2 linked regions of the Pontiella desulfatans genome follow. The protein of the gene in region 2 binds, or shares a complex with, the protein of the main gene of each other region. Links are inferred from orthologs where the notes say so. Each region holds a gene or a part of one and is shown on either strand. Other genes may lie near its edges.

What was found. Proteins that work in one complex are often made in the same cells at the same time.
Region 1: the proteins of groL (region 2) and metK are in contact, whole or in part, in a cryo-EM structure (PDB 8P4O), measured with the Escherichia coli proteins. The link is inferred for Pontiella desulfatans from one-to-one orthologs.

What each region holds. Positions count from the first base shown.
Region 1 is NZ_CAAHFG010000001.1:2,709,667-2,712,626, reverse strand. It holds metK (methionine adenosyltransferase), read left to right. Parts: upstream 1-866; coding sequence 867-2,054; downstream 2,055-2,960. Other genes in the region: lpxK (tetraacyldisaccharide 4'-kinase), read left to right, coding at 2,195-2,960; E9954_RS09480 (HAD family hydrolase), read right to left, coding at 1-632. UniProt on the Escherichia coli protein: Catalyzes the formation of S-adenosylmethionine (AdoMet) from methionine and ATP.
Region 2 is NZ_CAAHFG010000002.1:1,207,225-1,214,986, forward strand. Bases 1-2,887 are described here. They hold groL (chaperonin GroEL), read left to right. Parts: upstream 1-570; coding sequence 571-2,205; downstream 2,206-2,887. Other genes in these bases: dnaK (molecular chaperone DnaK), read left to right, coding at 1-21; groES (co-chaperone GroES), read left to right, coding at 154-441; E9954_RS20510 (DNA-directed RNA polymerase subunit omega), read left to right, coding at 2,431-2,685; smpB (SsrA-binding protein SmpB), read left to right, coding at 2,805-2,887. In the rest of the region: more of smpB, read left to right, coding at 2,888-3,299; E9954_RS20520 (LacI family DNA-binding transcriptional regulator), read right to left, coding at 3,803-4,810; E9954_RS20525 (hypothetical protein), read left to right, coding at 5,034-5,738; E9954_RS20530 (FkbM family methyltransferase), read left to right, coding at 5,867-6,682; sodium/proline symporter PutP, read right to left, coding at 6,679-7,762.

The DNA of each region.
Region 1 (2,960 bases), on a different replicon or contig from region 2:
GTGAAATGGTCGATCTTGCTGCCCAATTCCGGGCCGGCTATCACGGAAACATATTTCGCCAAATCATCCCGATACCAATCTTTCAGCAAGGCCACCGCCTGGGTTTGGGAGATGACAATGGCATCTGAGGTTTTCTGGATGCGTGCCAGTGCCTTTTCAACCCCGTGGAATGGAGGTGGATCGGGCATGTTTTGGTCGATGTCTGCGTTGAGCTCGACGCTCCAGGCGTGCGCTTCCGCCAGTAATTGACTGCCCGTGCGCTCGGCTTCGGCTTTAAGGGTGGCGTTGCTGAGGGGCAAGCCGGAGTCGCAATATACATGCAGGTCGGTTGGGTCGGGCAGCTTCGCATGGTCACGCGCTTCCGGCCAGTCATTGAGTAGCTCGAAGGTTTTGCAGAGGCCGAGGAAGCGGTTGAGGCCCCGGTAGGTGGAATAGAGATAGGTGAATTCCGCCGCCGCACGCACCTGCGGTTCAATCGCCTCCAGCCCCCAGTGCCGTATGATCGCCGGGTGGAAATGGTCCTTTTGCTTGGCTTCCATCGTGTCGAACACGCAGCCATCGGAGTCGATGCCGACAAAGGTTTCGAAGCGGGGCAGGAAATTGATCAGGTCGTCTTTTGTGAATTCTTTCATGAATGTAGTCCAAATTGGACGCAAACAGTAGGTTGGTGCGGTGCGGCGGGTCAAGCTTTCTGGTCGCGCAGGAGAATCCCTCGGCATACGGTGCCACGGAAATAGCCACGGCCGTGGCCGTTTCCGTGGCCTCTAATGATGTGTTTTGCAATTTTTTTTATGGAATCCGTTCAATCCGTCCGCTACATTCCGCATCTATATTCACTAATCCGAATAAACGAATAGAGGTATCTTATGAGCAAAATCCGAGTAGACCACGTTTTTACATCCGAATCCGTTTCCGAAGGGCATCCCGATAAGGTATGCGACCAGATTTCCGACGCCATTCTTGACGCTTGCCTTGCGGAGGATTCCAAGAGCCGTGTGGCGTGCGAAACGCTGACCACCACCAACCTCGTGGTCAACGCCGGCGAAATCACCTGTGCCGGTTGGGATAACATTGATCCCGAAGCAATTGCGCGCGATGTTTGCCGCGATATCGGCTACGACCGCGAAGAGCTGGAGTTCTGTTCCGAGACCTTCGAATACATCAACCGCCTGCACGGGCAGTCGCCCGATATCTCCCAGGGTGTGACCGAAGGCGAGGGCCTTTTTGCCGAGCAGGGCGCCGGCGACCAGGGCATGATGTTCGGCTATGCGTCCAACGCCACCGAAGAGCTGATGCCGGCGCCGTTGGCCTTTAGCCATCGCCTCCTCGACGAGCTCCAGAAGATCCGCAAGGCAGGAACCATCCCGTATCTTCGCCCCGACTCCAAGTCGCAGGTTTCCATTAAGCACGTCGATGGCAAACCGGTTTCGATTGAAACCATTGTAATCTCGCATCAGACCGACGATGTGTCGCTGGAGCAGATTCGCGAAGACCTGATCAAGGTGTGCAAGGATGTGCTCGCCCCGACCGGGCTGCTGAAGGACGATACCGAATATTTCATCAATCCGACCGGCAAGTTCGTGATTGGCGGCCCCCACGGGGACGCCGGGCTGACCGGGCGCAAGATCATCGTCGATACCTACGGCGGCGTTGGCAGCCATGGCGGCGGGGCTTTCTCGGGCAAGGATCCGTCCAAGGTGGACCGTTCGGCAGCCTACTATTCCCGCTATGCGGCGAAAAACATCGTTGCCGCCGGCCTGGCCGATAAATGTGAAATCCAGGTGGCCTATGCCATCGGTGTTCCGAAGCCGTTGAGCATCAACGTCGATACCTACGGCAGCGGCACAGTGGACGATCATTTGATCGAGGAAGTGCTCAAATCCGGCGAAATCTTCGATTTCCGCCCGAGCGCGTTGATTGCCGATCTTGGCCTGATGACCCCGAGCGGATGGAGCTATCGCGACTCCGCGGCCTATGGCCACTTCGGCCGTCCGCAATTCCCATGGGAAAAGACCGACAAGATCGAGGCCCTCCGCAAGGCCCTAAACCTTTAAGCGTAGGCTTATTGGTTTGGAGAATGCGCGCTTCCTGCCGCCGGCGGGAGGCGCGCTTTTTTATGTGTACGAGTCCTTCCTTGAAGAATTTAAGGTTTTGGGTATAGTGCGCACACATTTTTTTAGCACTGCACCAATCTATGTCGAATAAACGCAAAATCGAGAACCTGGAAACCTATATGCTGTCCGTGTTGGATGGCACGGAAAAGGGCAAGTGGCCAACCACGCTACGGATCCTTCTAAAGGGATTATCGCTCCTGTTCTCCGTGATCGTCCAAGTGCGCCTGATGCTCTACAAGCACCGCATCATCCGCCCGAATACGCTGGGTTGCCAGGTGATCAGCGTGGGCAACCTGACGGTTGGCGGAACCGGCAAGACCCCGGTGGTGGAGGTGTTCGCCCGCAACCTTCAGCAGCAGGGGCGCAAGGTGGCCATTCTTAGCCGGGGATACAAGAGCAAGGAAATGTCGTTCCGCGAAAAGATGATCCAGCGCATCACCACCGGAAAGATCGAAACCCCGCCGCGCGTGGTTTCCGATGGCAAGCGGTTGCTGCTCGATTCCTGGACGGCGGGCGACGAACCCTACATGCTCGCCTCCAACCTGCCCAACGTGGCGGTCGTGGTCGACAAGGACCGCGTCAAGGCCGGGAAATACGCCATCAAGGAGCTCGGTTGCGACACGCTGATTCTCGACGATGGTTTCCAGTATCTCAAACTCGGGCATCGTCTCGATATCGCCCTTGTGGACCGCACCAATCCCTTTGGCGGCGGGCATCTCTTGCCACGGGGGTTGCTGCGCGAACCGATGCGCAACATCAAGCGCGCCGGCTTCATCTTCATTACCAAGTGCGGGGAAGAGGGCGAGCCGGAACTAAAGGAACAGCTGCGCCGCATGAACCCGGTGG
Region 2 (7,762 bases):
GAAGACGAGAAGAAGAAGTAGAACGTTCAACTTCGAACTCTGAACATCTTAAGGTGTTCAGGGTTGGCAGTTCGGAGTTCGATGTTCGAAGTTCAATTTATTAGTGGCGGGCGACCGCTGAAAATCTAAAACCTAACAAGGAGAGATAGTTCCATGAAGATTAAACCATTGGGTGAACGCGTACTGGTTGAGCCGGTGAAAGAAGAAGAAGCTGTTAAGGGCGGTATCATCATTCCCGACAGCGCCAAGGAAAAACCGCAGGAAGGCAAAGTGATTGCCGTCGGCACCGGCAAGATCGATAAGGACGGCAAGAAAGTCCCTTTCAATGTCAAGGTTGGCGATATCGTGCTGATGCCGAAATACGGAGGAACCGAAGTCAAGGTTGACGGCAAGGAATATCAGATCATGCGCGAAGACGATATCCTCGCGGTAATTGGATAAATCAAAATTCTAATTTCCAATACCTAAATTCTAAACAAATCCAAAAGGCCAATTTCCAATGTTCGGAAACAAGGGTCTTGGATTTTGAGCTTAGTGATTGGGATTTGTTAATCGACGAAGGAGATTAAGATTATGGCTAAACAGATTGTATTTGATGTAGAAGCTCGCGACGCGCTGTTGCGCGGTGTTGAAAAGCTGAGCAACGCAGTGAAGGTTACCCTCGGCCCGAAAGGCCGCAACGTGATTCTCGATAAGAAATTCGGTTCCCCGACCGTCACCAAGGACGGCGTTTCCGTTGCGAAGGAAATCGAACTCGAAGACCCCTTCGAAAACATGGGCGCGCAGATGGTTAAGGAAGTGGCCTCCAAGACTTCCGACATCGCCGGCGACGGCACCACCACGGCAACCGTTCTGGCTGAAGCGATTTATCGCGAAGGCCTCAAGAACGTGACCGCCGGCGCCAACCCGATGAGTCTCAAGCGCGGCATCGACAAAGCCGTCGAAGCCATGGTTGTCCAGCTCGGCAAGCTCAGCAAGACGGTCAAGACCAGCGAAGAGGTTGCCCAGGTCGGCACCATCTCGGCCAACGGCGACGAAACCATCGGTAAGATCATTGCCGAAGCCATGGAAAAGGTCGGGAAGGACGGCACCATCACGGTTGAAGAAGCCAAGTCCATCGAGACCAGCCTCGACGTGGTTGAAGGCATGCAGTTCGACAAGGGCTATCTTTCCCCCTATTTCGTGACCGACGCCAATACCATGGAAGCGGTTATGGAAGATCCCTACATCCTGCTCTTCGAAAAGAAGGTTTCCAACCTGCAGGACATGTTGCCGTTGCTCCAGAACGTGGCAAAGACCGGCAAGCCGTTCATGATCATCGCCGAAGACATCGAAGGCGAAGCACTCGCTACGTTGGTGGTCAACAAGCTGCGCGGCACCCTGAACGTCTGCGCTGTTAAGGCGCCCGGCTTCGGCGACCGTCGCAAGGCCATCATGGAAGACCTCGCGGTCCTGACCGGCGGCAAGTTCATCACCGAAGACCTCGGTATCAAGCTCGAAACCGTATCCATCGACGACCTCGGTTCCGCCAAGCGCATCACCGTGGGCAAGGATGACACGACCATCGTTGAAGGTGGCGGAAAGGTTGCCGCCATCAAGGCGCGCATCGACCTGATCCGTCGCCAGATCGAAGAAACCTCCTCCGACTACGATCGCGAAAAACTGCAGGAACGTCTGGCCAAGTTGGCTGGTGGTGTTGCGGTCATCAACGTTGGCGCGGCTACCGAAGCTGAAATGAAGGAAAAGAAAGCCCGTGTTGAAGACGCACTGCACGCCACCCGCGCCGCAGTTGCCGAAGGCATTGTTCCCGGTGGTGGCGTTGCCCTGATCCGTGTTCAGAAAGCGATCGACAAAATTGACGTTGAAGGCGATGAAAAGATCGGTGCAGACATTGTTCGCAAGGCGATCGAAGCACCGCTTCGCCAGTTGGTGGCCAATGCCGGTGAAGAAGGTGCCATCGTGGTGCAGGAAGTCAAAAAGAGCAAGCAGAGCATGGGCTACAACGTGGCGACCGGTGAATATGTCGATATGATCGCCGCAGGCATCATCGACCCGGCCATGGTCACGCGTTCTGCCCTGCAGTTCGCGGCCTCCATCTCCGGCCTGCTGCTGACCACCGAAGCGATGATCACCGACCTGCCGGAAAAGGCAGCCCCTGCAATGCCCGACATGGGCGGCATGGGCGGTATGGGCGGCATGATGTAGGAAAAAAACGTTGGAGTGCTGCGGCTCGCAGCCGCTTTTAAAAGCGCAGTCGAGCCTGCGCACTCCAAGGTGCATATCCGCTCCCTTCCAGGGGAGCGGATTTTGTTGTAAATGGCGTTTGACGCCAAGGGGTTGGGTGCTATACTACGCGCCGATTTTTTTTACATTTATTAGAATTCCGTTTAAACGGAATAAGGCAAAGCACTTGCGCGGAGCAAACTATATATGAACATGGAATACTTGAGCACAGCCGAAGAAAAGATCCCGAATACCCCGATGTTGGTCAACCTGATTTCCTACCGTACCCGCCAGCTGAACAGCGGTGCACGCCCGATGGTGAAGAAAGACCATCCGGAAATGGATAACCACGATCTGGTGCTGAAAGAGATTGCCAACGGTCTGCTGACTGCGGAAATGAACTTCACCCAGGAAGAGTCGGAAGTTCCCGGTCTCGACTTCGACGCTTCAATCCTCCTCTAGAGGGAAGCTCGAAATTCGAATCTCAAAAGCCCAAGGCATCCCTGTTTTGGGCTTTTTGCTTTTGTGGTTTTTGAATTGGGTTAGAATTCCGTGCTTCGGATTTTGAATTTGGTTTCTCTATGGCGGGTAAAAACAAAAAGAAAAAGAACGATCCTGGTGCAGGGGTGCTGGCCACCAACCGCAAGGCGCTGCGCGATTTCCATATCCTGGAAAAGATCGAGGCGGGGATTGTACTGTCCGGCACCGAGGTGAAATCGGTCAAGCAGGGGCATGTCAGCATCCAGGAGGGCTACGTCCAGGTCGATGATCATATGGAAGCCTATCTGGTGGGCTGCACCATCCAGCCCTACGACCACGGCAATATCTTCAATCATGACCAGACGCGCGCTCGCAAGCTGCTCCTTCATCGCAAGGAGATCGAACGGCTATATGGAAAAATCCGCGAAAAGGGGCTGACCATTGTTCCGTTGAAAGTCTACCTGGTGCGCGGAAAGGTCAAGATCCGGATTGGGCTGGCCAAGGGCAAGAATGTGGTCGATAAGCGGGAAACGCTCAAAAAACGTGAATCCGATCGCGACTCGCAGCGCGCCATGCGCAATCACAACAGTCAGTAGGGAAAAGCAGGTGCCACCCCTTCAGGGGGCTGGCAACCTGAAGGGATGGGCCTCCTCCCGACGAGCGGGGCGTTTGTGTCGGAGTTCCCCTATGAAAGGGGGGCTTTGGAAACTCCCTCGCCGGTTTTACATGTTCCCGGTCGCAGGAATGCCACCATTTTTCCGCGGGTGAATATCTTACTTGCATAAGTGTGATATTGAGACCTGCCCTTGCTGGCTGTGATCTAGCGGGTTTTCACACTTATGCAAGTATGATGTTTGTCTTGGTTCCTGTAACTGCATCCCCATGGGGCGCCGTTCCCTATCTGATGGTTCCGTGGCGCCGGTGTGCCCGTGTTGGTTTTCGAAAGCAAGGCTTCCCTCGCTCAAGTAGCGCAAGGCTTGCGTCGGCTGCCACCGGAGCGGGAGCAGTCTCCGGACAGCACGTCCAACGAGTCGATCCGGAGATGGACGGCGTGGTCGTCCGGGATCCCCGTTGGGCAAGTCGGGTGGCAGGTTCCTTGTTACAGCTGTTTGACGGAGTCCCGCGTGATCAGCTCGGATGGGATGACGAGCTTGCGGAGCGGGGCGTTGGGGTCGCCGATGCGCCGAAGGATGGTTTTTGCACCTTCCACGCCCATTTGTTTCCGGTCGATTCGGATGGTGGTGAGCGGCGGGTGGGTTTTTTTTGAAAATTCGGTGTCGTCGAAGCCGGTAATGCTGATTTGTTCGGGGACGTTGATTCCGACGGCAAGCAGCTTGTTCATAATGTCGGCGGCCATGTCGTCGTTCACGGTGCAAATGGCCGTAACAGGATCGTTTCCGTTGATGCGGGTAATAATTTCCTGGGTGGCCTGGTCGTTGGTCTTGACCTTAAGCACTTCCGTTTCCAGTCCGAGCCGGCGGGTTTCGGCTTCGAATCCCATGCAACGTGAGATTTCGTTATAGTTGTCGAATGCATGCCGGAGCATCAGCATGTGCTTGTGCCCCTGTTTGTGGAGGTAGGAGACCATGTCGATCATGGCGCGGAAGCCATCGGATGTGACGGAATCGACGGAAACCCCGGAGATGTCGGTGTCGAGCAGCAGGAAGGGGAGGTTGACCTCGCTCAGTTTCTGTTTAAATTCCTCGGGGCAGCCTCCCATCAGGATGACGCCGTCGACGTTGCCTTCGCGGATAAACTTGGGTAGTTCTTCTTGCTGGGTCGAGATGTCGTATCCGGCCAGCAACAGGTTTTGGTTGGCCAGGGTGAGTTCTTCTTCGAGCCCTTCCATGATTTCTGCGTAGAATACGTTGCGGAAAATGTGCGCGCAGGAAGGATAGAAGAGGATGCCGATGCTTTCGGTCTTGCGGCTGCGGAGGTTGCGGCCGGCGGCGCTGGGGAAATAGTTTAGTTTCTTGCACGCTTCGCGCACCCGCTTCTGGGTGGCCTTGCCGATCCTCCCGCGGTCGTTGAGCACGCACGATACGGTGGCGATGGAACATTTGGCTTCGTGGGCAACGTCTTTGATATTCGCGGGTTTTGTGCTCATGGTGATTTCCTGTTGATCTCGTTATTTCGCCAAATATGGGTTGGTAAACAGGTTTTATCAAACCGAAAAAACGTTTTTCACCGTTGATCTGGTTGGCGGCAGTAGTAAAAAATACTAGTGCAAGGGTTGACAGAATCTAATCGCCAGCTAATGTGTGACCATTATACATGGGGTTTTAGGAGGAAGAACCGTGTTAAGAGGATTGCGCATTATAGGATTGGTTGTGTTTGCCTTGTTGGTGGGTTTGGCCGCCAACACGTTATGGAAAATGCACGAAAGTGGCGAATTGCTGGACCAATACAACAGCCGCCGCAAAGCGAACATCACGATGTTGGCTTTCTCCGTTGTTGCGGTTGCGGCCCTGGGTGGTTTCGAGCTGTCGCATATCAGGAATCTTTCCAATAGGCGTCATTATGGAAGAAGGCGCTTCCATGATGAAAAGGAAGAGGTGACCGATGGGCTGGATTCCACTTCCATCTACGCCGCACCGAAAACCATGGATGATTGGCAGGGGCGGCGAACGCGTACTCCGAAATCGCGCCATGCCCCGCCGAAGGAGATGATTGGCCTGTGGATGGGCATGTTGCGCATTTGCTGTATCGTTATGCCTTTGGTCTACATCGGCTTGCTTGCCCGCAGTTTGCTCAAGCGGGTTGAAATGGCGGAATTTGCATGGCTGCTGCCCGCGCTGTTTGGCGGATTGGTCATCATTTCGATCGTTGCGGCGGTCGGATTGTTCGGAAAGAAGACCTGGGGTGTTGGATTGGGCTATTTCCTCGCCATCTGCAATCTCATGGTATTTCCCTTTGGTACGGCCATGGGGCTGTTCCTTTTGCTGGGGCTGGTGGGGGCATCGGCGGAATTTGCCGCCCCCGAACGCGAGAAACGCCGCAAGGCCCGCCGCAAGGCGCAGGCCGCATTGGTTTAGCGCCGGGCTGCGCATCTCAAACCTTTTCACGGTGGATATTCCACCGTACTTTTCCATGTTAATTTCCTTTCTGTTCGCTCCCTCCCATGGTTATGTTTACCCTTTTATTCTTATGAAGGGGAACACGCATGCCGAAGTTGAAGAACTTGATTCAAGTAATGGGATTTAAGGGAAAAGCCAAACACTATGCCTATGAGGTTGTCGGTTATGATATTGGCAATGGTCAGAAGGCATTTTTGGCGGACTGGAAACACCCCGCCATGGTGCTGGAGGGCATAAGTTCCGGCCTTGTTGATGGATATCGGGAATTTGTCAAGGAAGGCGACTTTTGCATTGATATCGGTGCACATTGCGGCGATACGACAGTGCCGATGGGAATTGCGGCGGGGAAGGCAGGTTGCGTTCTTGCGTTGGAACCCAATCCCTACGTCTACCACGTTCTGGAAAAATCAATTCGTGCCAATTCCGGTTTGGTCAATATCAAGACCATCATGGCTGCTGCCGGGGCGCAAGAGGGTTTCATGGAGTTTGAATATTCCGACCCGGGATTCTGCAACGGGGGACGACACGAGGGGATTTCGGCTCTAAAGCACGGGCATGCGTACAAGCTGGAGGTTTTTGCCGTAAACCTTCAAAACGAGCTTCGGTCTGACTTTGCCGAATATCTTCCCAAGCTGAGTTTCATCAAGACGGATGCGGAGGGTTACGATCTCTATGTCCTGCGGTCGATCGAGGAAATCATCCGAGAGTTCAGGCCCGTAGTGAAGACCGAGATTTTCAAGAAAACAAGCAAGCAGTATCGGGCGGATGTCCTGGAGTTCTTCCGTCAGATGAACTACACGGTTCGCAGGGTTGTGGAGGAGCCGCTGGTGGCCGGCGATGAACTCACCACGGAAAACCTTGCGGCAGGAACGCATTACGACATTATTGCTTTGCCCAATTAGCGCCGGGCTTCCTTGAACTGGGCTTCAATCTCGGGCGTCGGTTTTTTCCCGAGCAGGCTGACCAGCACGATCAGCAGAACCGATGCGGCAAAGCCCGGAACGATTTCGTAGAGATCGAACAAACCACCCTTCAACTGCTTCCAAACCAATACCGTGATCCCTCCGCCGATGATGCCGGCAATGGCGCCGTCGCGCGTCATGCGCTTCCAGTAGAGCGAGATGAGCACCAGCGGCCCGAAGGTGGCGCCGAAGCCCGCCCAGGCGTAGGAGACGAGATCGAGCACGCTGCTGTCGGGTTTGAGGGCGATGGCGCAGGCCACTGCCGCCACGCCGATCACCGTTCCCCGGCTCACCCAGACCAGCTCTTTGTCGGAGGCGGAGGGGCGGATGATGACCCGGTAGAGGTCTTCCGTCAGGGCGGATGAGGTGACGAGCAACTGCGAGTCGGCCGTGCTCATGATGGCCGCCAGTACCGCCGCGAGTAGGATGCCGCCGACGATGGGGTGGGTCAATTGGTCGACCAGGATCATGAACACCTTTTCCGAGTCGGAGTCCGAGAGCGTTTCCGGCAGGAAGATCCTGCCGGCCAGGCCGACGAGTACCGCGCAGGCCAGGCTGACGATCACCCAGATCATGGCGATCCGGCGCGCGGGTTTGATTTCGTCCGGCGAGCGGATGGCCATGAAGCGGGTCAGGATGTGGGGCTGGCCGAAATAGCCCATGCCCCAGGCCATCAGCGAGACCACGGCGATGGTTTTAAGCGGTTCCCCTCTGCCGTTGGTGAAAACATTCAGGAACCCGGCATCGACTTCCCGCAAGGCATGGGCGGATTCGGCGAAACCGCCGGTGGCGTGCAGGGCCAGCATTGGAACCGTGATGATGGCGAAAAACATGATGATGCCCTGGAAAAAGTCCGTCCAGCTCACCGCCATGAAGCCGCCCAGCGCGGTGTAGGAAATAATCACCACCACACCAATGAGCAGCGCGCTGTGGTAGGGCAGACCGAAGATCGATTCGAACAGTTTGGCGCCGGCCACGAAGCCGGAGGCGGTGTAGATCAGGAAAAAGACGAGAATGAAT